Regions from separate parts of the Micromonospora sp. WMMB482 genome, predicted to be linked through region 3. Evidence: riboswitches for the same ligand, from Rfam matches in the RefSeq annotation. Region 3 holds a riboswitch; each other region holds the start of a gene.
What was found. A riboswitch is a leader RNA that binds a small molecule or an ion and turns the genes downstream of it on or off. The one in region 3 is predicted to bind cobalamin.
Positions count from the first base shown of each region.

Region 1: another riboswitch for cobalamin. It lies ahead of KSK32_RS24525 (ribonucleoside-diphosphate reductase subunit alpha); the one in region 3 lies ahead of KSK32_RS23975 (class I SAM-dependent methyltransferase).
Region 2: another riboswitch for cobalamin. It lies ahead of KSK32_RS21420 (peptidase); the one in region 3 lies ahead of KSK32_RS23975 (class I SAM-dependent methyltransferase).

Region 1 covers NZ_JAHOPD010000020.1:4,969,888-4,977,458, reverse strand. Annotated here, with positions in the region: gene KSK32_RS24535 (LysE family translocator) at 1-363, shown strand, start outside; gene KSK32_RS24530 (PrsW family intramembrane metalloprotease) at 435-1,238, opposite strand; cobalamin riboswitch at 1,358-1,574, shown strand; gene KSK32_RS24525 (ribonucleoside-diphosphate reductase subunit alpha) at 1,689-4,085, shown strand; gene KSK32_RS24520 (ribonucleotide-diphosphate reductase subunit beta) at 4,076-5,104, shown strand; gene KSK32_RS24515 (MFS transporter) at 5,126-6,361, opposite strand; gene KSK32_RS24510 (condensation domain-containing protein) at 6,400-7,571, opposite strand, start outside.
Region 2 covers NZ_JAHOPD010000020.1:4,288,203-4,295,773, forward strand. Annotated here, with positions in the region: gene KSK32_RS21390 (YafY family protein) at 1-591, shown strand, start outside; gene KSK32_RS21395 (hypothetical protein) at 1,534-2,508, shown strand; gene KSK32_RS21400 (glyoxalase/bleomycin resistance/extradiol dioxygenase family protein) at 2,513-2,899, shown strand; gene KSK32_RS21405 (nuclear transport factor 2 family protein) at 2,950-3,390, opposite strand; gene KSK32_RS21410 (helix-turn-helix domain-containing protein) at 3,420-4,187, shown strand; gene KSK32_RS21415 (FUSC family protein) at 4,239-5,342, opposite strand; cobalamin riboswitch at 5,639-5,785, shown strand; gene KSK32_RS21420 (peptidase) at 5,883-6,926, shown strand; gene KSK32_RS21425 (hypothetical protein) at 6,962-7,447, shown strand.
Region 3 covers NZ_JAHOPD010000020.1:4,842,158-4,849,728, reverse strand. Annotated here, with positions in the region: gene KSK32_RS23995 (superoxide dismutase) at 1-253, opposite strand, end outside; gene KSK32_RS23990 (short-chain fatty acyl-CoA regulator family protein) at 366-1,802, opposite strand; gene aceA (isocitrate lyase) at 1,997-3,268, shown strand; gene aceB (malate synthase A) at 3,265-4,872, shown strand; cobalamin riboswitch at 4,958-5,178, shown strand; gene KSK32_RS23975 (class I SAM-dependent methyltransferase) at 5,307-6,050, shown strand; gene meaB (methylmalonyl Co-A mutase-associated GTPase MeaB) at 5,977-7,047, opposite strand; gene scpA (methylmalonyl-CoA mutase) at 7,292-7,571, opposite strand, start outside.

The sequences.
Region 1 (7,571 bases), 130 kb from region 3:
GTGCTGGGCCTGCGGGCGCTGCGCGGCACGGGCCGGCCCGGCGCGCGTGCGGACCGGCCGGACGGCGGCGCCGGTCGGGCGTTCCGGCGCGGGCTGCTGACGAACCTGCTCAACCCGAAGATGATCCTGTTCAGTGTGGCGTTCCTGCCGCAGTTCGTCCGGCCCGAGGCGGGCCCGGTGGCGGCGCAACTGGTGCTGCTCGGCGTGCTGTTCGTCGCGGTGCAGCTCGCCGTGGACCTGGCGCTCGGCGTGGGCGCCGGGCGGTTCGCCAGCCGGTGGGGCGACAGCCGCTGGTCGCGGCGCGTCGACCGGCTCTGCGCGGTCGCCTTCGTGGCGCTCGGCGTGCGGCTGGCCGCCGGCTGATCGACTCCGTCACGCCGAGGTGGCGGCATCAGAGGTGCTCCGACCCCGCCACCTCGGCGAACTGGCGATGATCATGACGCCGTCTCCAGCGGCGACTCCGCCGGCGTGCCGGGCAGGGCCGGCCGCTCTCGGTCCAGGTGCAGGCGCAGCAGCACCCAGCCCAGCGACACGCCGCCGATGAACACGTACGCGGGCTGGGTGCCGAACGTGTCCCAGCAGGTGTGCAGCGTGACGGCGGCGGCGAAGGTGAGCAGGAACGCCGCCAGCTTCCGGCCGCCGGGGGCGGCGGCGAACGTGAACAACGCGGCGGCGGTCAGCCCGGTCCAGGCCAGGTGCGCGGCAGGCGCGGTGAGACCGCGTACCAGCAGCGTCTGCTCGACCGCGCCGAGACTGCCCTGCGACCCGACGAACGCGGCGAACGCGTAGCCCATGGTCTCCAGCGCGGCGAACCCGGCGCCGGAGGCCACGCCGATCACCAGCCCCTGCGCCGGGGACGGGTGCCGCCGCCACAGCAGCAGGATGCCGGCCGGCACGATCAGCTTGGCGGTCTCCTCGGCCAGCCCGACGAGCGCCATCGGCAGGACGCCGAGGCGGTGCAGTGTGCCGTACTCCAGCCAGCCGGCGGCGACCACGCCGATCACGCCGCCGAGCAGCGCGGCGACGCCGACGACGGAGCCGGGGACCGGGCGGCGCGCCGGCCTCCCCTGGGCGAAGGTCAGGAACGTGGCGGGCGCGACGGACGCGCCGAGCACGATCAGCGCCGGTACGAACGTGACGGTCCCGGTGCCGGCGAGTGTCTCCAGCACCAGCAGGTGGAGCCCGACGCCGACGAGCAGGACCGCCACCCACGCCCAGCGGCGCCCGGTATTCCCCATACCGCCGAGTATCGCGCCCGCCGCGCCGCGCCCGAATCGGGGTGGGCACTGTGGACGGTGAGATCAATCCGACACGCCGACACGACATCTGGTGTTGCACGGGAGCCCTCACCGCCATATATGGTGGTGCCGCAGCTGGTTCGGCCGAGCCCTTCGGGGCGGGGCCGAGGCAAGAGGGAACCCGGTGGAAGTCCGGGACTGCCCCGCAGCGGTGAGTGGGAACGACAGCCGTCAACAGCACTGGGCCACCGGCCTGGGAAGCGACGGCCGGTAGGCGACCGGCGACCCCGGTCGGGCCCGCGAGTCCGAAGACCTGCCAGCGCGCCGTACGCCTCCGCGTACGGCGGTCGGAGGTCGCGCGGGACGACCGACGCCAGCAGCCGGGCCGGCCGTGCGCCGCGCCCGTTGGCGTCTCCCGCCGTCTCCAGACGGTGACAGCGAGGAGAGGTCATGACTGTCGTACAGGAGAGTCCCCCGTCCGGCACCGGCGGGTCCGAGGTCCGCCGGCCGGCGATGCGGGTACGCAAGCGCGACGGCGACACCGAGCCGGTGGACGTCAACAAGATCGTCCGGGCGGTGGAGCGCTGGGTCGCCGACCTGGACGAGGTGGACCCGCTGCGGGTGGCCACCAAGACGATAAGCGGGCTCTACGACGGGGCGACCACCGCCGAGCTGGACCGGTTGTCGATCCAGACCGCGGCGGAGCTGATCGGCGAGGAGCCGCAGTACTCGAAGCTGGCGGCGCGGCTGCTGGCCGCGTACGTGGACAAGGAGGTCCGCGGTCAGGGCGTGGCGAGCTTCAGCCAGTCGATCGCGTACGCGCACGGGCTGGGGCTGATCGGCGACGAGACGGCGGCGTTCGTGGCCCGGCACGCCCGCAAGCTGGACGACGCCGTGGACCCGGACGGCGACCTGCGGTTCGAGTACTTCGGACTGCGCACGGTGGCGGACCGCTACCTGCTGCGGCACCCGGAGTCCCGGCTGGTGGTGGAGACGCCGCAGTACTGGCTGCTGCGGGTGGCCTGCGGGCTGTCCCGCACCCCGGGCGAGGCGGTCGGCTTCTACCGGCTGATGTCCGCCCTGGCCTACCTGCCCAGCTCCCCCACGCTGTTCAACTCCGGCACCCGGCACACCCAGATGTCGTCGTGCTTCCTGGTCGATTCGCCGCGCGACGAGCTGGACTCGATCTACGAGCGGTACCACCAGGTGGCGAAGCTGTCGAAGTTCTCCGGCGGCATCGGCATCTCCTGGTCGCGGGTGCGCGGCCGGGGCGCGCTGATCCGGGGCACGAACGGCCGGTCCAACGGCATCGTGCCGTTCCTCAAGACGCTCGACGCCGGGGTGGCCGCGGTCAACCAGGGCGGCCGGCGCAAGGGTGCGGCCTGCGTCTACCTGGAGCCGTGGCACCCGGACGTGGAGGAGTTCCTGGAGCTGCGGGACAACACCGGCGAGGAGTCCCGGCGTACGCACAACCTCAACCTGGCCAACTGGATCCCGGACGAGTTCATGCGCCGGGTCGAGGCCGACGGCGAGTGGTCGCTGGTCGACCCGTCGGACGCCCCGGAGCTGCCCGACCTGTACGGCGAGGCGTTCGACTCCGCGTACCGGGCCGCCGAGAAGAAGGCGGTCCGCACGGTGCGGGCCCGGGACCTGTACGGGCGGATGATGCGCACGCTCGCGCAGACCGGCAACGGCTGGATGACGTTCAAGGACGCGTCGAACCGGTTGTCCAACCAGACCGGTGAGCCGGGCAACGTCATCCACCTGTCCAACCTGTGCACCGAGATCCTGGAGGTCAACGACGACGCCGAGACCGCCGTGTGCAGCCTCGGCTCGGTGAACCTCGGCGCCCACGTCACCGCCGACGGGGTGGACTGGGAGCGGCTGCGCGCGACGGTCCGCACGGCAGTGGTCTTCCTCGACCGGGTGATCGACATCAACTACTACCCGGCCGAGCAGGCGGCGGCGTCGAACCCGCGCTGGCGGCCGGTCGGGCTCGGCCTGATGGGGTTGCAGGACGCCTTCTTCACGCTGCGCCTGCCGTTCGACTCGGCGCAGGCCAAGGAGCTGTCCACCCGCGTGCAGGAGGAGATCCTGCTGACCGCGCTGGAGACCTCCGCCGGGCTGGCCGAGCAGTTCGGCCCGCATCCGGCGTACCCGCAGACCCGGGCCGCCAAGGGTGACCTGCACCCGGACCTGTGGGGCGCGGACCTCACCCAGGTCGACCGGTGGGCGGCGCTGCGGCTGCGCATCGGCGAGCACGGGCTGCGCAACTCGCTGCTGGTGGCGATCGCGCCGACCGCCACCATCGCGTCCATCGCCGGCTGCTACGAGTGCGTGGAGCCGCAGGTGTCCAACCTGTTCAAGCGCGAGACCATGTCCGGGGAGTTCCTCCAGGTCAACACGTACCTGGTGCGGGAGCTGAAGGCGCGTGGGCTGTGGACGCCGCAGGTCCGCGACCGGATCAAGCGGGCCGAGGGCTCGGTGCAGGACATCACCGAGCTGCCAATCGAGGTGCGGGAGCTGTTCCGCACCGCGTGGGAGCTGCCGCAGCGGGCGCTGATCGACCTGGCCGCCGCGCGCGCCCCGTTCATCGACCAGTCCCAGTCGCTGAACCTGTTCCTGAGCGCGCCGACCATCGGCAAGCTGTCCTCGATGTACCTGTACGCCTGGAAGGCCGGGCTGAAGACCACCTACTACCTGCGTTCCCGTCCCGCCACCCGCATCCAGCAGGCCACCGTCGCCCCGGTGCTCGCCCCGCTCTCCGGCGTGGTCTCCGCCGTGAGCGACGACGAGGCGCTGGCCTGTTCCCTGGAGAACCCCGAGAGCTGCGAGGCATGCCAGTGACCACCACCGCACCGACCCGGCACATGCTGCTCGACCCCGGCATGGACCTGACCCTGCGGCCGATGCGCTACCCGCGCTTCTTCGACCGGTTCAAGGACGCGATCAAGAACACCTGGACGGTCGAGGAGGTGGACCTGCACTCCGACCTCGCCGACCTGGCGAAGCTGTCCCCGGCCGAACGGCACCTGGTCTCCCGGCTGGTGGCGTTCTTCGCCACCGGCGACACCATCGTGGCCAACAACCTGGTGCTCAACCTCTACCAGCACGTCAACTCGCCCGAGGGCCGGCTCTACCTGTCCCGGCAGCTGTTCGAGGAGGCGGTGCACGTCCAGTTCTACCTGAATCTGCTCGACACGTACGTGCCGGACGAGAAGGAACGGTTCGCCGCGTTCGCCGCGGTGGAGAACATCCCGTCGATCGCCCGCAAGGCCGAGTTCTGCTTCCGGTGGATCGACTCGATCTTCGAACTGCGGGAACTGCGGACCCGGGCGGACCGGCGGGCGTTCCTGCTCAACCTGATCTGCTTCGCCGCGTGCATCGAGGGCCTGTTCTTCTACGGCGCGTTCGCCTACGTCTACTTCCTGCGCTCCCGGGGCCTGCTCAACGGGCTGGCCTCCGGCACCAACTGGGTGTTCCGGGACGAGTCGATGCACATGGCGTTCGCGTTCGACGTGGTGGAGACCGTACGCGCCGAGGAGCCGGACCTGTTCGACGACGAGATGGAGCGGCAGGTGAAGGAGATGCTGGCCGAGGCGGTGGAGTGCGAGGTGAGCTTCGCCGAGGACCTGCTGGGGCAGGGCGTACCCGGGATGTCGCTGGCCCACATGCGCGAGTACCTCCAGCACGTGGCCGACCGGCGACTCGCCGTGCTCGGCATCGCCCCGATGTACGGCAGCGGCAACCCGTTCGCGTTCATGGAGTTGCAGGACGTGCAGGAGCTGTCCAACTTCTTCGAGCGCCGGGTGTCGGCGTACCAGGTCGGGGTGACCGGCTCGGTCACCTTCGACGACGACTTCTGACCGCCGCCCCCGCCCCGGCCGTCACGGCCGGGGCGGGACCGGGCTCTCGCCGGGCAGCGCCGTCGCCCGGACCCGCCCGATCAACGCCACCACGGCGACCGCCATCACGGCCACCACCACGAACGCGCTGCGCAGGTCCAGCGCACCGGCGAGCAGGCCGATCACCGGTGCCGCCAGCAACGCGCCCGGCCACTGCCCCATGGCCACCACCGAGACGCCCTCGCCCGAGGTGAGGCCGGGCTGCTCCCCGGCGAAGCCGAGCACCGTCGGCGTCACGCACGCCAGGCCGAAGCCGAGCAGTCCGAAGCCGGCCATCACCGCGGCCGGATGGGGGTACGCCACCGGCAGCGCCACGCCGGCGGTGGCCACGAGCGCGGACAGCCGGACGAAGCGGATCCGCCCGAACCGGCCGGCCAGCCGGTCGCCGAACAGCCGGGCGACGGTGGCGGCCAGCGACAGGCAGGTGTACGTCGCAGCGGCCAGCACCGCTGCGGCGCCTGCGACCTCGGTCGCGTACAGGGCGCTCCACTGTGCGCCGGCCATCTCGATGAACGAGGCGAGGAAGGCGATCACCGCGAGCAGCAGCAACTGCGGGGTGAACCGGTCGCGCAGCCGTCGCCGGTCCTCGCCGTCCTTCGTCTCCTGCCGGGGCGTGTCCGGCAGCCAGCGGTGCGTGCCGACCAGCAGCGCGCCCAGCAGGACGCTGGTGACCGCCATCTGCGCCGACGGGGACATCCCGATCGCCGCGGCGCCGGTGCCGCACAGGCCGCCGGCCAGCATGCCGATGCTGAACCCGGCGTGGAAGGTGGACAGAATGGGCCGCCCGTACCGCTTCTGCACCTCCACCGACTGGGCGTTCATCGGCGTGGCCAGCAGGTTCGCCGCGAAGCCCCAGACCGCGAGCCCGCCGACCAGCGCCACCACAGTGGTGGACGCGGCCAGCAGGGGGGCGTTGACCAGGATCAGCGCGGCCCCGGCCAGCGCCAGCCGCCGGGTGTTGATCCGGCTGATCAGCACCGCCACCACGACCAGGGAGACCAGCTCCCCGGCGTTCGTGGCGATGTTCGCCAGGCCCCAGCCGGTGTTGCCGACGCCCACCGCGTCCCGCACCTCCGGCACGCGGGCCGACCACCCGCCGATGGCCAGACCCATGATGACGAAGAGCAGCGCCACCGACCAGCGGGCCCGTACGGCCGAGCGTGGCACCGGCGGCGCGGGCTGCTCCGTGGTGCGCTGGTTCGTCGAGGTGTCCGTCATGGTCGTCGTACCTCTCTCCGATCGGTCCGTCGGAACTCCTACCCGATCGCGTGGTCGAGGAAGCACGCACCGTCAGGAAGGCGTACTTGCGCCGGGGTGGTCGCGGGGTCGGTGACGAGCGCCGAGACCACCGCGACGTAGTCGTCGATCAGCCCGCTCACCAGGTCGTCGCCGAAGACGCCCCGGTTGCGGATCACCACGCCGCCGGCCCGGTCGTCGTCCACCACGACGATCGGTGAGCCGCGCTTGACCCAGACGGGCAGGCACTCGGGCGGCACGTCGGCGGCGACCACCGGCGGCGGTGTGCCGGGAGCGGGCCGGGCGGTGATGTCGACCGGCTCCACGAGCAGCTCCGGGCAGTGCAGCACCGGCGACGCCGACGCGGCGGACTGGAACCAGGCGTCGAACAGGTGGTTGTCCGGCCAGGGGCGGACATCTGCGAAGTCGGGACGGACCGCCCGGGCCAGCCGGTGGAACGCGGTGGCGTGCGCGACCGCCTCGGTCAGCGACGCGTGCGCGGCGTCGGTAACGGCGCTCATCGGCGCGTCCGCCGCCACGTCGACCGGCAGGTAGACGTTGTTGGTGAACTGACCGACGAGCTGCCGGGACAGCGGGCTCTCCCGGCCCAGCGTGGTGGTGCCCAGCACCACCCGGGACCGGCCGGCCCGCCGCGACAGCAGCACCAGGTACGCGGCGAGCAGCAGCACGTACGGGCTGGTGCGGGCCCGCCGGGCGGCCGGGCGCAGCCGCGCGGTGACCTCGGGCGGGAACGCGAAGCGGGTGGCCACCTCGGCGCTGAGCGCGACGTCCGGCGCCGGCGGCGACGCCGGGAACAACTGGTACGGCTCCACCGGCCGCAGCCGGTCCCGCCAGTACGCGGCCCGGGCGGCGGCGCCGACGCCGTTGCCGGCCTGCTCCGCCTCCTGGAGCGCGGCGAGCGCGGTGGGGTCCACGCCCAGCGGCGGCTGCGGATCGGCCGCGCCGAGCCGGGCCGCGTACGCGTGGCACAGGTCCTCCACCACGACGCGGCACGACCAGCCGTCGGAGACCATGTGGAAGAAGCAGAGCGCGAGCACGTGCTCGGTCTCGGAGAGCCGGACCAGCGCGGCCCGCCACAGTGGCGCCCGGCCGGGGTCGAAGGCGTCGTTGCGGTGCGCGTAAGCGATCCGCTCGACGCGGGCCTGCTGCTCGGCCGGCGGCAGGCCGGACA
Region 2 (7,571 bases), 550 kb from region 3:
TCGCTGCTGGAGACAGTGGACTTCACCGCACGGGTCCGGAAGCCCGCCCCGGCCGGCATCGAGGCGCTGCTGGTGCTCGCCGACGCGGCCCGACATCAGCAACCGGTGAACATCACGTACACCACCTGGCGCGGCGAGTCCGGCGAGCGCCGGCTCGACCCGTACGGGCTGGTCTTCCACGCCGGCCGGTGGTACGTCACCGGCCACGACCACAACCGCCGGGCCGTACGGACGTTCCGGCTCGACCGGATCGGGACAGCCCGCCCCGCCCCGGGCAGGTTCGACATCCCGGCCGGCTTCGATCCCACCACGCAGGTCCTCACCGGTCTGGCAGCAGTGCCGTACGCGCACGACATCTCCGTGGTGCTGCACACCAGCCTGGAGCAGGCGCAGCGACGGATCCCGCCCTCGGTCGGCACGCTCACCGAGGTTCCCGGCGGAGTACGCCTCACCGCCCGAGCCGAACGGCTCGACGGTGCGGCACAGATGCTCGCCGGGCTCGGCTGGTCGTTCACGATCGACCGACCGGACGAACTCAAGGACGAGGTACGCGCCCTGGCCGCCCGACTGCTCACCGACGCTGACGCTTGAGGCTCGGTAGTGGTAGTCAGAGCCGCCTCGGCCCAGTGCGGATGGCGCGCGGCTGGGTCAGGCCGGCGGATCGTCTCGGAAGAGAGCTTCCCTCAAGCCTCGGCCTCCCCAGCGGGTGGCGACGAGTTCGGGTCGAGGACGGGTCGGCTCGGGCACCCCTCGGTGCGGTCTGGTGTCGGGCGCAGGACGGTCCCAATCGGCGATCAGCGCGAAAGGATCGGTCACGCGGTCCGGTTCATCCTCACACCGCTCCCGGACAACCATCGCTGGATGGAAGCGCAGTTCCTGCGCCATCCCGCAGTCGTCGGCCCGCGAGGCGACCACGGCCCCGCAGCCTCGACAGGCGACGCAGGGATCCATCCCACCATCGACCAGCAGCCCGTGCGGACACGGTCATGGACGAAGCGTGTCCCGCGTACGTCACCGGGTGAGAGGACGAAGGTGCCGGTGAGCTGATCACGGCCGTAGGCGGCCTCGTCGATCGCGTAGGCACCCGGGTCGAGGAGCGGCGGGTTCACGTGGTGGCAGTCCAGGACCGACCAGTGCGGCGGCGCCGGCAGTTCCACCAACCGGACCGGGACGCTCAGCGTGTTCCCGCAGCCCGCACACCGAAAGCGCTCCACTGCCGCAGTGTGACATCGCAGCCGAGTCACGGCATCCGAGATCGGCCGCGCGATGGTCGGTGGGTGGGGCCCGTCAGTGAGCGTCGCTGCCGGAGTGGCCGAACCTCGGTCACTGAGGACGGTGAACTCACCGCAGCACCCACACGGCGGTACAGCAGGCATGCCCTGGCACGTCGGCGGCGTGGCCCCGGCCATGCCTTCGCTGAGCAGCGGCTCACCCGAAGACGGGTACGGTACGGCGGTGAGCTTTGCCGGGGGAGCTTCGTCGAGTTCAGGTCGGCCCTGAACCATCTCCTGGCCAACCGCGGGGGACGTGGCGATGACTGTTGACTGGAGCCGGCTCACGCACGCGTGGGGCCGGGCGACCGACACCCCAGGGCACCTGGCCGCGCTGGAATCCGGTGACGCCGACGCCCGGGAGGCTGCGCTGTATCACCTCGACATCAAGGTGCTGCACCAGGGTTTCCCGGAGACGGCGACCGCGCCTGCGGTTCGGGCCGTTACCGCGCTGCTCGCCGAGGGACGAGCCCACCCGGACACCGTCGAGCCGCTTCTGGAGTTCCTCGGCGATGCGGCGGTTAGCGTGATCGACCTCGCCGACGACCGCTACTTCACCGAGCTCCTGCCGGACCTCGCCGAAGCCGTGGCCGAGGCGTACCCGGTGGTGCTTCCGCTGCTCGCGGCGTCACCGCCGGGCCGGGCGCTGTTCCGCGCGGAGAATCTTGTGGCGATCGCGCGGATGCGGTCCCTCGCGGGCCGGCGGGAGGAACTGGCGGTGCTCGTCCTGCAGTGGTCGGAGCGAGGCATCGAACCGCAGGCGGAGTGGCTGCACTGCCTCGGCCGACTCGGCGTCGACCTCCGCGACCGGCTCACCGATCCGGACCCGGCGGTCCGCCTGCAGGCCGCGCTGGCTCACGAGGACGACCCGCGCGCCCGTGAGCTGATCCTGGCCGCGCTGGCCTTGCCGCCACCTCCGGGGGTGCACCAGTACGCGCTCGTCGCCGCGGCGATCCGCGTCGCCGCTGACTTCGACGAGATCGCGGCGGCTGCCTGCCGAATGGCTGGCCGGGACAGTTGGGCCGGCTTCGACGACGGCTGGGGCGCGTTGGTGCGGTTCGCGTTCCCCAAGCCGTACGCGAAGCGCCGGCCGCTCACCGAACCGCAACGCGCGCTGGTTCGGGCGCTGGTGACCAACGACCAACTCTGGGATCCGACGAACGGGAGCTGCCGCCTCGTCTTCAAGGAGGCCGGACTACCGAGCACCCGGAGTGCGTGCGGCCGGATCGCCGGGTGAGCGCATGTGGACCTTCCGCAGTCCCCAGGTGATTCTCTTCAGCGACGATCTGACTCGGGCGGCCGCCTTCTACACCCGGCTGGGATTCCGGGAGACCTTCCGGGTACCGACCGACGGCGAACCGGTTCACATCGATCTCGTCCTCGACGGATACAAGATCGGGATCGCCTCGGTGGCCTCCACCCGCGAGGACCACGGCTTGGACCCGGTCGCCGAAGGCCAGCGCGTCGCGGTCGTCCTCTGGACCGAAGACACCACAGCGGCTTACGAGGGCCTGGTCGCAGGCGGAGCACCCGCTCTCGCGCCTCCACACGTGTGGCTCGGCCGGTTACTGATCGCGTGGACCGCCGACCCCGACGGCAACCCGATCCAGATCGTTCAATCCCTCTGAGGCTGCCGGCCGCTTGCTGCGATCCGGCATCGCAGGTGGCATACGCACGGTCAGTGCTGCGCAGGTTTCCACCACGCGAGGTTGGCGTCCACCTGGGCCACCGGCTCGATGATCTCCCACGCCTCGGCGATCAGCCCGTCGTCGATCCGCCAGATGTCGACGACCGCGATCTCCGGCCCTGCGTCGGGAAGCCAGCGCCGCGAGTACATCACCACGTGATCGCCGTCGGCCAGCACCTGATGGATCTCGACCTGCATGCCGGCGAGCGGTACCAGCGCGGCGCGAACCGCGGTGAGCCATTCCACCTTGGTCGATGTGGTGGTACCCGGCCTGTGGTGGACGAAGTCATCACTCAGAAACGGTGCGAGCGCATCGACGTCGCCCGTCTCGATCAGTCCTGCCAGCGCCCGTTGGACGATGCTCTTGTTCGCCGTGGTCATGGACGCAGTGTTCGCGTGCCCGCTGCGATTGTCGATGAACTCGGATTTCATGGCTTCTCGGTCAACGATGAGTACGCTCCATGAGCGTGCACACGGTCGGGGAACTCCTGCGGCAGTGGCGGCAGCGCCGGGGACTCAGCCAACTGGATCTCGCGATCGCTGCGGACGTCTCGGCTCGTCACGTCAGCCTGGTCGAGACCGGTAAGTCCAAGCCGAGCTCCGACATGATCCTTCGACTCGCGGATCAGCTCCACGTGCCGCTGCGTGATCGCAACCGGCTGCTGCTCGCCGGGGGCTTCGCACCTCGGTACGCCGAGCGGCCGCTCGACCACAACTCACTGGCAGCCGTTCACGACGCCGTCCGGAGGGTGCTCCGCGCCCACGAGCCCTACCCGGCGGTGGTCTTCGATCGCCGGTGGAACATCGTGATGACCAACCGCGCCGTCGACCCGTTCTTCGCGCAGGTGGCTCCGGACCTGCTGCGGCCGCCGGTCAACCTGGTACGGCTGGGACTGGACCCGCGCGGGTTCGGGCGCATGGTCGTCAATCTGGCCGACGTGCGCGCGGTGTTCCGCAGCCGGATCTCACGCCAGCTCGCCACTGCTCCCGACCCTGAGCTCACCGCACTCTACGAAGAGCTGCTGGCGCCCGAACCGGAGGACACGCCGGGCCGGCGGATCGAAACGGACGTCGTGATACCGATGATCCTTCGCGTCGGCGGACGGGAGCTGCGGCTGTTCTCGACCATCACCACATTCGGCACCCCGACGGACATCACGATCGACGAGATCGCGATCGAGTCCTACTACCCGGCCGACGCGGAGAGCGCCGCCTACTTCACGACGTAGCGTGCTGCCTCGGCGACGGGCGCCGGCAACGTCGCCCACGGCAGCCGGGTGTCATGCCCGGCTCAGGCCGAGCGCCTCGTCCACCCGGTCCAGCACCGTCACGTCGTCGTGGCCGACACCGCGCAGCAGGTCGATCGCGGTCGCCCGGATCTGCCCGACGATCATGGTGACCGGCAGCGGCGGATCGGTCCGCAGCAGGCCCGCGGCGAGCCGTACCGCCTCCAGGGCCGCCGCGTCGGCCCGCTGCGCGTGCCGGTCGGCGTCGGCGCCGGTGAGGTCGTGGGCCATGGCCTCACCGGCCGACCGTACGGCGGAGGTCAGCGCGCCGATCGCGGCGGCCAGTTCCGGCGGCGTGGCGGTGTGCCGGCGGGTCAGGGTCACGCCGGCCCGGGCCAGCACCCGGATGTTGCGGGCGGCGTAGTCGAGCTGCCGCAGCGTGGCCTCCACCTCGGCGAGCTTGCCCAGGTGCCGGCGGCGCAGTCCGAGCCGTAGCGTCTCGCCGGTGGCGAGCACGGCGGCCTGCATCTCGGCGACGCAGTCGTCCACCTGCCGCGCCCGGTCCAGCGCGGCGCGGGCGGCGTCCTCGTCGCAGCCCCGCAGCGCCGCGTTGACCCGGTCGAGCAGGTCGGCCAGGTCGGTGTAGCTGCGCCGGGCCTGGGCCACCAGTGGGGCCAGCGGGTCACGGGCGGCCATCAGCTGGCTGGCGGCAAGCGCGACGGCGCCGCCGATGAGCGCGTCGACGAAGCGGAACGGCATCAGCGTCCCGTTCGGCGCGGAGACCACGACCAGGTACATGGCCGAGAGGGTGGCCTGCACGACCAGGGCGCGGCGGGCCCCGATCACCACGAGCGTCGTGGTGGTCAGCAGCAGCACCAGTAGGACCGTCCCGGTGCCCGGACCCAACGCGTACACCAGCAGCTCCGCGACGAGCACGGCGGCCGCCACGGCGAGCAGGATCTCGACGGTCTGCCGCAGCCGTCGCCCGCGGGACTCGCCGAGCACGACGAGCGCGGCGGTCGGCGCGAAGAACGGGTCCGGGTGACGGATCACCACCGCCGCCACGATCCACGCGACCACAGCGGCGGCGGTCAGCTCGACCACCGTCATCCCGTCGCTGCGCAACCGCGCGGCGGCGTCGCGCACCCAGGTCCGCACCGGTGGTACCCCTCTCGCCGGGCAGACCGGGCCCGGCCGCCGATCGATCTTCCGCGAGGAGGGCCACTACCCCGGCTGTGACCTGCTCAATCGCTCGGGTGACGGGCGGCTCGTTCGAGGGCTCGCCGGGTAACTGTCGGCGGCCACGAAGAGCGTGCCGGGCTTCGGGAGCCGCAGGGGCAGCGGCTGATCGCAGGTCCACGACCCTCGCCGACGGCGGCGGGACGTGAGACCGCCGCCTCCGCCGTCCGTCACGGCACGTGTCCGGCTCCTGGCGCATTGACATCGGAGCTGCGGCCACATAAGACTGTCGCGACAACTCAACCAACGCGTGTGCGTGCGGGGGAAGACCGGTCGAAATCCGGCGCTGGCCCGCAACGGTAGGCCGTCCAGTGGACTCTGGGCGGCGAGCCCGAATACCCGTCGTACGCGTGCATCCGCTCCCCACCCGTCGTGGCCCACGGGTCGGAGTCCCTACCGACCCGGCGTTGCCGCGTCGGTAGGGCTTTCGACGACCGCCGGGCCGGAAAGGCGCTTCCGATGGTCGTCCGCCGAAGCCGGCACCGCCTGCTCGCGCTCCTCTGCGGCGCGCTCGCCGCCCTCACCCTCACCACACCAGCCGTCGCCGCACCCGAGCGCGCCGGAGCCACCCGCCCCGAGGCCGCCGCCGGCTGGCTCGCCCGGCAACTCGTCGACGGCGAACGCTTCGAGGCGGTCTTCGACGGTGTCGCCTACCCCGACCAGGGGCTGACCCTCGACGCCGTGTTCGCCTTCGCCGCTGCGGGCGCCGCCGACGACTACGGCGCCGACGCGCTGGCCTGGGTCACCCGGCCGGACGTCCGCGACGGCTACCTCGGCGACGGTGTCTCCGAGGCGTACGCGGGTGCGACAGCCAAGCTCGCGCTCGCCGTGCAGGTGCGCGGCGGCGACCCGGGCGACGTCGGCGGGGTGGACCTGATCGCCCGGCTGCGCTCGCTCCAGACGCCGGCCGGGCGGTTCAGCGACCGGTCCGCGTACGGCGACTACAGCAACGCGTTCAGCCAGTCCTTCGCGGTCCTCGCCTTGGACCGCACCGCGCTGGGTGCGCCTCCTGCGGCGGCCGCCTGGCTGGCCGGCACCCGATGCCCGGACGGCGGCTACCCGCTGCTGCCCGCGCAGCCGGTCTGCGTGTCCGACGTGGACGCCACCGCGCTCGCGACGCAGGCGCTGCGCGCCGCGGGGCGTCGGGCCGACGCCGCCGCAGGGGTGCGCTGGCTGGTGTCCGTTCAGGGCGCCGACGGCGGCTTCACCAACGTCGCCGGCACGCCCAACGCCAACAGCACCGGCCTCGCCGCGCAGGCCCTGCGCGACGGCCATCGGCCGCTGGCCTGGGCGCGCGCCCGGGGGTTCCTCGCCGGTCTCCAGCTCGGCTGCGCCGCCGCACCGGCGGACCGGGGCGCGGTCGACTTCGACGGCGGCGGCTTCGACCCGGCCACCGCACCCCGGGCCACCGCCCAGGCCGTCCTCGGTCTCACCGGGACCGGGTACGCCCGCTTGTCCGCCGCCGGCGCCGAACCCGGCGCACCGGCGCTCGCCTGCCCGTGAACCCTCTCGCCGCTCACCCGATCACAGGAGGACCCGTGTTCCGTCCCCGTTCCACAGTCCGCAACTGGCTGGCCGGTCTGCTGGCCGCCGTCGTGGCGGGCGTCGCGCTTACCGCCGTCGAACCCACGCCCCGGGCGGCGCACGCCGCCGCCTGCGTCGGTACCTCGGGAGTCACCGTGGTCGTCGACTTCGCCGCGCTCGGCGGCGGCGTCCAGGTCGGCTGTGCCCCGGGCGATCCGGCCACCGGGCTGGCCGCGCTGCAGGGCGCCGGCTTCACCGTCACCGGCACCAAGCGGTGGGGGCTGGCCTTCGTCTGCCGGATCAACGGCAAGCCCACCGCCGCGACCGAGCCGTGCGTCAACACCCCGCCGGTCACGGCGTACTGGTCGTACTGGCACGCCCCCAGCGGCGGCTCCTGGTCCTACAGCACCTCGGGGGCGACCAGCTACAACCCCGCGCCGGGCAGCGTGGAGGGCTGGTCCTTCGGCGCCGGCGCCCCGCCGGGCATCGCCGCACCCTGAGCCGCCGGCAGCGGCGTGACCAGCGGCGCACCGGGTGCCGGCCTCCGCTCTGGCGTCGACGCGCGCCCGGGCGGTACGGTGTCGGCACCCGGTGCGCCGGGCACACAACTGCATACGTCCCGAG
Region 3 (7,571 bases):
GCGACAGGTTGCCCCAGAAGATCGAGTGCAGCACGTGGCCGGAGAGGTTGAAGGCGAACGTCTTCTCCAGCCCGACCAACGTCGAGAAGTCGCCCTTCTCACGGGCTTCGGCGAGTTGCTCCAGGCCGTCGTTGGCGCCCTTGACGTACGCGGCGTGGTGCTTGCTGTGGTGCAGTTCGAGGATCTGCCCGGACATGGCCGGTTCGAGTGCGCCGTAGTCGTAGGGCATGTCGGGCAGGGTGTAGACCGCCATCAAGGATCCCTCTCCTAGTAATGCCGCTGCTTTGCTGTTGCCACTCTATGGCAACAACGTGGCGGCTCGCCGCCCGTGACGCCGGTTTCGCTGCTTCGCCGGGGCCGGTGGTTCAGGGAGTGGACGACCGCGGGGCCGGGGGCACCGCCCGGTCCGCCCCCTTCAGCGGGTACGGGATGAACGTGCTGCGGTTCTCGTCCAGGTCGAGCCGTCCGCTGATCGGAGCCGCCGCGCGCTGGGGGCAGGTCATCCGCTCGCAGGTCTTGCAGCCGGGGCCGATCGGGGTGGCCGCCTCGGCCGCGTGCAGGTCCATCCCGGCCGAGTAGACGAGCCGGTCCGCGTGACGGGTCTCGCAGCCCAGCCCGACCGCGTAGACCTTGCCTGGTTGGTTGTAGCCGCCGTGGTGGCGGGTGATGGTGCGCGCGATCCACAGGTAGCGTTGCCCGTCGGGCATCGCGGCGACCTGCACGACGACCCGGCCCGGCGCGCCGAACGCCTCGTAGACGTTCCACAGGGGGCAGGTGCCGCCGGTGTGGGAGAACGGAAACCCGGTGGCGGACTGGCGTTTGGACATGTTGCCGGCCCGGTCGACCCGGACGAAGGAGAACGGCACCCCGCGGGCGCGAGGGCGCTGGAGTGTGCTGAGCCGGTGGCACACCGGCTCCCAGCCCATCGCGAAGTGCTGGGTGAGCAGGTCGATGTCGTATCTGCGCTGCTCCGCGGCGGCCAGGAACCGCTCGTAGGGCAGGATCAACGCGGCGGCGAAGTAGTTGGCCAGGCCGACCCGGGTGAGGATCTGGGTCTGCGTGTCGTCGAAGCGCTCCTGCTCGACGATCTCGTCGATCACGTCGGCGTACTCCAGCAGCGCGATCTGCGCCGCCATCCGCATCGCCTCCTGCCCGGCCCGCAACGACGCCGACAGGTGCAGGGTGCGGGTCTGCGGGCGGTAACGGTGCAGCTCGTCGCCGAGCGCGAGGGCGTCGTCGTGGCGTACGCGCACGCCGTGCCGGTCGGCCAGCCGGTCCTGCAGCATGGCGCGGACCTCGCCCCGGCGCAGCCCGACCGTTCCGGCCAGCCGCTCGGCGGCCTCGTCGAGTTCCGGTACGTAGTTCTGCCGCCGGTAGAAGAACTCGGTCACCCGGTCGTGCGGACTGCGGCCCGCCGTCTCGCGGTCGCCGAGCAGCTCGGCGAGTTGCTCGTCGGCCTGCCGGTAGCGGCGGTGCAGGTCGATGACCGACTCGGCGACCTCGGGCAGCCGGGTGGCGAGTTCGGTGAGGTCGGCGACGCCGACCCGGCCGGACAGCGCCTCCCGTAACCCGGCGACCAGACGTGGGGTGTCCCGCGGGGCGAACACGGTCGGGTCGACGCCGAACACCTCGGTGATGCGCATGAGCACCGGCACCGTCAGCGGCCGGGTGTCGTGCTCGATCTGGTTGAGGTAGCTCGGCGAGATGGCCAGCAGCCGCGCCAGGTGGGACTGGCTCAGCCCGCGTTCCTCCCGTAGCCGGCGCAGCCGGGCGCCGGCGAACGTCTTGCTGATCGCCGTCACCTCCCGCTGCTCGTGCCGCCGGTGCTTAACAGGCTGCGAATATATCTGTTCGCAACTTCGCAAACCACCGCCGGAAATTCCCAGAACTTGGCTGATTCCGTCTCTCGCCCCGGTCACCGGGCCCGTGTGACCGTGGGCGCCACACCGGCCCGGCTCACGTCCTCCGCCGCCGGCCACCACAGAAGGGACACGTCATGCCGAACGCCGTCGAGCAGTTGCGTACCGAGTGGGAGACCGCCCCCCGCTGGCGAGGGGTGCGGCGCAGCTACCGCCCCGAGGACGTGATCCGCCTGCGCGGCGCGATCCAGGAGGAACACACCCTGGCCCGCCACGGCGCGGACCGGCTGTGGCGGCTGCTGCACACCGAGGACTACGTCCACGCGCTGGGCGCGCTCACCGGCAACCAGGCGGTGCAGATGGTCCGCGCCGGCCTGAAGGCGATCTACCTGTCCGGCTGGCAGGTGGCCGCGGACGCCAACCTGGCCGGGCACACCTACCCCGACCAGAGCCTGTACCCCGCCAACTCGGTCCCGGCGGTGGTTCGCCGGATCAACAACGCGCTGCTGCGCGCCGCGCAGATCACGACCGCCGAGGGGGACACCGACGCGACCCGGTGGCTGGCGCCGATCGTCGCCGACGCCGAGGCCGGGTTCGGCGGCCCGCTCAACGCCTACGAGCTGATGACCGCGATGATCGCGGCCGGCGCCGCCGGGGTGCACTGGGAGGACCAGCTCGCCGCCGAGAAGAAGTGCGGCCACCTCGGCGGGAAGGTCCTGGTCCCGACCGGCCAGCACATCCGTACCCTCGAAGCGGCTCGGCTGGCCGCGGACGTGGCCGGCGTGCCGACGGTGGTCGTCGCCCGCACCGACGCACAGGCGGCCACCCTGCTCACCACGGACGTGGACGAGCGGGACCAGCCGTTCGTCACCGGCGAGCGCACCGCCGAAGGCTTCTACCGGGTCCGCGACGGCATCGAGCCGTGCATCGCCCGGGGCCTGGCCTACGCGCCGCACGCCGACCTGCTGTGGATGGAGACCAGCACCCCGGACCTGGAGGTCGCCCGCCGGTTCGCCGAGGCGATCAAGGCCGAGTACCCGGACCAGATGCTGTCCTACAACTGCTCGCCGTCGTTCAACTGGCGCAAGCACCTCGACGACGCGACGATCGCCAAGTTCCAGCGGGAGCTGGGCCACATGGGATACAAGTTCCAGTTCATCACCCTGGCCGGTTTCCACGCGCTCAACCACTCGATGTTCGATCTGGCCAGCGGCTACGCCACCGAGGGCATGTCCGCGTACGTCGCGTTGCAGGAGCGGGAGTTCGCCGCCGAGGCGGCCGGTTACACAGCGGTCAAGCACCAGCGGGAGGTCGGCACCGGCTACTTCGACCTGATCAGCACCGTGCTCAACCCGGCGGCCGAGACCACTGCGCTGCGCGGCTCCACCGAGGAGGAGCAGTTCGCATGAGACACCAGATCATCGGTCCGGTGGCCGAACGGTTCGACGAGGTCCTCACCCCCGGGGCGCTGGAGTTCCTGGTGGCGCTGGACAGCGAGTTCGCCGCCCGCCGCGTGGCCCTGCTGGACACCCGCCGCGCCCGGCGCGACCGGTACGCGACCGGTCAACTGCCCGACTTCCTGCCGGAGACCGCCGCGATCCGCGCCGATCCCACCTGGCGGGTCGCGCCACCCGCGCCCGGTCTGCTCGACCGGCGGGTCGAGATCACCGGGCCCACCGACCGCAAGATGACTGTCAACGCGCTCAACTCGGGGGCGCAGGTGTGGCTCGCCGACTTCGAGGACGCCACGGCCCCCACCTGGCACAACGTCGTCTCCGGACAGCTCAACCTGATCGACGCGCTGGACCGGCGGATCGACTTCACCGACGCGCGCGGCAAGCGGTACGCCCTCGGCGACGACCTGGCCACGATCGTGGTCCGGCCGCGCGGCTGGCACCTGGTGGAGAAGGGCGTCGTGGTGGACGGGCGCCCGATCTCCGCCAGCCTCTTCGACTTCGGCCTGTACCTGTTCCACTGCGCCCGCCGGCAGCTCGACATCGGCGCCGGCCCCTACTTCTACCTGCCGAAGCTGGAGGGCCACCGCGAGGCGCGGCTGTGGAACGACGTGTTCGTCTTCGCCCAGCGGTACCTCGACCTGCCCCAGGGCACCATCCGGGCCACCACGCTGATCGAGACGATCACGGCCGCGTTCGAGATGGAGGAGATCCTCTACGAGCTGCGGGAGCACTCGGCAGGGCTCAACGCCGGGCGCTGGGACTACATCTTCAGCATCATCAAGAACTTCGGGCAGTGGCCGGACTTCGTCCTGCCGGACCGCTCCGAGGTCACCATGACGGTGCCGTTCATGCGCGCGTACACCGAACTGCTGGTCGCGACCTGCCACCGGCGCGGCGCGCACGCGATCGGCGGGATGGCCGCGGTCATCCCCAGCCGCGACGCCGAGGTCAACGAGACGGCGCTACGCCGGGTGCGCGCGGACAAGCGGCGGGAGGCAGGCGACGGATTCGACGGCTCCTGGGTCGCGCACCCGGGCCTGGTCGACGTGTGCCGGGATGAGTTCGACGCGGTGCTGGGCGACCGCCCGAACCAGCTCGACCGGCTTCGCGACGACGTCGACGTCACCGCCACCGACCTGCTCGCCGTCGACAAGACCCCGGGCCAGGTCACCGCCGCCGGGCTGCAGTCCGACATCGCGGTCGCGCTGCGCTACGTCGACGCCTGGCTCGCCGGCACCGGCGCGGTGGCGCTGTGGAACCTGATGGAGGACGCGGCGACCGCCGAGATCGCCCGCTGCCAGGTCTGGCAGTGGCTGCACCACCGCACCCCGTTGGCCGGCGGCGGCTGCGTCACCGAGGACCTCGTCCGGTCGGTCCTCGCCGAGGAACTGGCCGCGCTGACCGCCGGCCGCGGCGACGCCGACCGCGAGCGCGCCGGACAGGCGGCGCGGATCGTCGAGGACACCGCGCTCGGCGAGGACCTGCCGGCGTTCTTCACCACCGGCGCGTACGCCCGGCACCTCGCACCGCGGGGACAGGTGGCGACGGCCGGCTGACCGGCGGGACGCCGCGGCCGGGAGGGATGTGACAGAGCCCTCCCGGCCGTGCCACAGCCCGCCGGTCCCGTCACCGGGGTGCCCTACGATGGCCCACGGTGCTGGTTCGCGCGGGCTTTGACGGTCCGGGCGTCGCAAGAGGGAATCCGGTGCGAATCCGGAACTGCCCCGCAGCGGTGAGTGGGAACGACCGCCGTCACACGCACTGGACGCCCTCGGCGCCCGGGAAGCGACGGCCACTAGGAGATCGGCACTGTCCGATCACGCCCGCGAGTCCGAAGACCTGCCTGCACCGCGTGCGTGACCACGCACGCCGCCGACGGCCTCGCGGGAGGGCCAGGGCGAGGCGGGCGACCAGTCACCCGACCCTGCCGTCACCTTTCCCCGGACCGCCGGTGAGCCGTACCGGACCTCGAGGGAAGGATCCCAGGCAGATGACGTTCTCGACCGCGCCCGGCTACGGGTTCGCCGATGCCTGGCATGCGGTGGCCGGCGGCGAGCCGGAGTACACCGGCCCGCTCGACCCGGACGTGTCACGAATGCTGGCCTCCTACATCGGCCCGGGTGAGACCGTGCTCGACATCGCCGCCGACGATTTCGCGGCGGTGGCCGCCCGGGCCGGCGCCCACGTCACGGTCGTCGACCCGTCGCCGGGACGCCTCGCCCGGGTGGCGGACGACGCCCGGCGCTACGGCGTCACAGTCGAAACGGTACGCGCGCTCTGGCCGCACACGGCACTCCCGCACCACGACGTGGTGGTGAGCGTCGGGACGCTGCGCCGGCACCACGACCTGCCGGCCGCGTTGCGCGCCATGGTGCTGCACGCCGGCCGGTTGCTGCTCTGTGCCGACGAGGCCGGCGCCCCCGCGCCGCACGAGCAGGTCCTGACGGCGCTGCTCGGCGCGCCGGTGACCCGGCCGGTGCCACGGCACCTGCTCATCGCCGGAACGCTCGCCGAACTGGGCCTGACCGCCGACGTGCGGACGGTGACCGCGGTCCGCGGCGTCACCGGGGCCGACGAGGCCGAACTGGCCGCGCGGGTGGCCGGGCGGACGCTGCCCGGGCCACTGGCCGCGCGACTGCTGGACCTGCTCGCGCCGATGCTCAGCCGGACTCCGTCCGGCCACTGGCAGTACCGCTACCCGGCGCAGCTGGGTCTGGTGGTGTGCCCGGTGTGACGGCCGGGTCGGCGAAACCGGCCAGCAACCGCTCGGCGGCGAGAGCCGGGGTGAGCGTGCCGGCAAGGACGTCTCGCTCGACCTGCGGGGTGAGGGCCCGCACGGTGGGATGGGCGCGGAGGCGGTCGAGCAGTTCGGCGCGCACCGTCGCCCAGACCCAGCCGAGCTGCTGTCGTCGGCGCCGCTCGGCCAGCTCGCCGGAGGCGGCCAGTATGTCCTGGTGGTGGCGGATCTGCTGCCACACCTCGTCGAGGCCGGTCTCCTCAAGGGCGCTGCACGTGACCACGGGGGTCTGCCAGCCGCCCTCCGGATGCAGCAGGCGAAGCGCGCCGGCCAGTTCCCGGGCGGCCCGGCGGGCGTCGGTCGCGTGCGGTCCGTCGGCCTTGTTGACCGCGATCACGTCGGCGAGTTCCAGCACGCCCTTCTTGATCCCCTGCAGTTGGTCGCCGGTGCGGGCCAGGGTGAGCAGCAGGAACGAGTCGACCATCTCGGCGACAGTGGTCTCGGACTGGCCGACGCCGACGGTCTCGACCAGAACCACGTCGTAGCCGGCGGCCTCCACCACCACGATCGCCTCCCGGGTGGCCTTCGCGACGCCGCCGAGCGTCCCGGCCGTCGGCGAGGGCCGCACGAACGCGGCCGGGTCGACGGCGAGGCGGGCCATGCGGGTCTTGTCGCCGAGGATGCTCCCGCCGGTGCGGGTGGACGACGGGTCGACCGCGAGCACCGCCACCCGGTGCCCGTCGCCGGTCAGGCGGCAGCCGAGCGCGTCGACGAACGTGGACTTGCCGACTCCGGGCACCCCGGTGATGCCGACGCGACGGGCGCCACCGGCGTGCGGGGTGAGCGCTGCCAGCAGCCGCTGGGCCGACGCCCGATGATCGGGCCGGGTGGACTCGACCAGAGTGATGGCCCGGGCGATCCACGCCCGGGAGCCCGCGCGCACCCCGTCGACGTACGCCTGCACCGGCGGGGTGCGCATCGCGGCGCCGCTCACGCCGAACTTCCCTTCGTGCGCGACTGCGGGGCTCGCAACACCGGCTCACTCCTCGCGCTCACGCCGAACTTCCCTTGGTGCGCGACTGCGGGGCTCGCAACACCGGCTCACTCCTCGCGCTCACGCCGAACTTCCCTTGGTGCGCGACTGCGGGGCTCGCAACACCGGCTCACTCCTCGCGCTCACGCCGAACTTCCCTTGGTGCGCGACTGCGGGGCTCGCAACACCGGCTCACTCCTCGCGCTCACGCGGGGTGGCCGAGCCGCCGGGACAGCTCGGCGAGCAGCTCCCGGGCGGCCTCGGCGATGACGGTGCCGGGCGGGAAGATGGCCGCCGCGCCGGCCGCGCGCAACGCGTCGAAGTCCTGCGGCGGGATCACACCCCCTACGATGATCATGACGTCGTCGCGGTCCAGCGCCGCCAGCTCGTCGCGCAGCGCCGGCACCAGCGTGAGATGACCGGCGGCAAGGCTGGACACGCCGACGATGTGCACGTCGGCCTCGACCGCCTGCCGGGCCACCTCG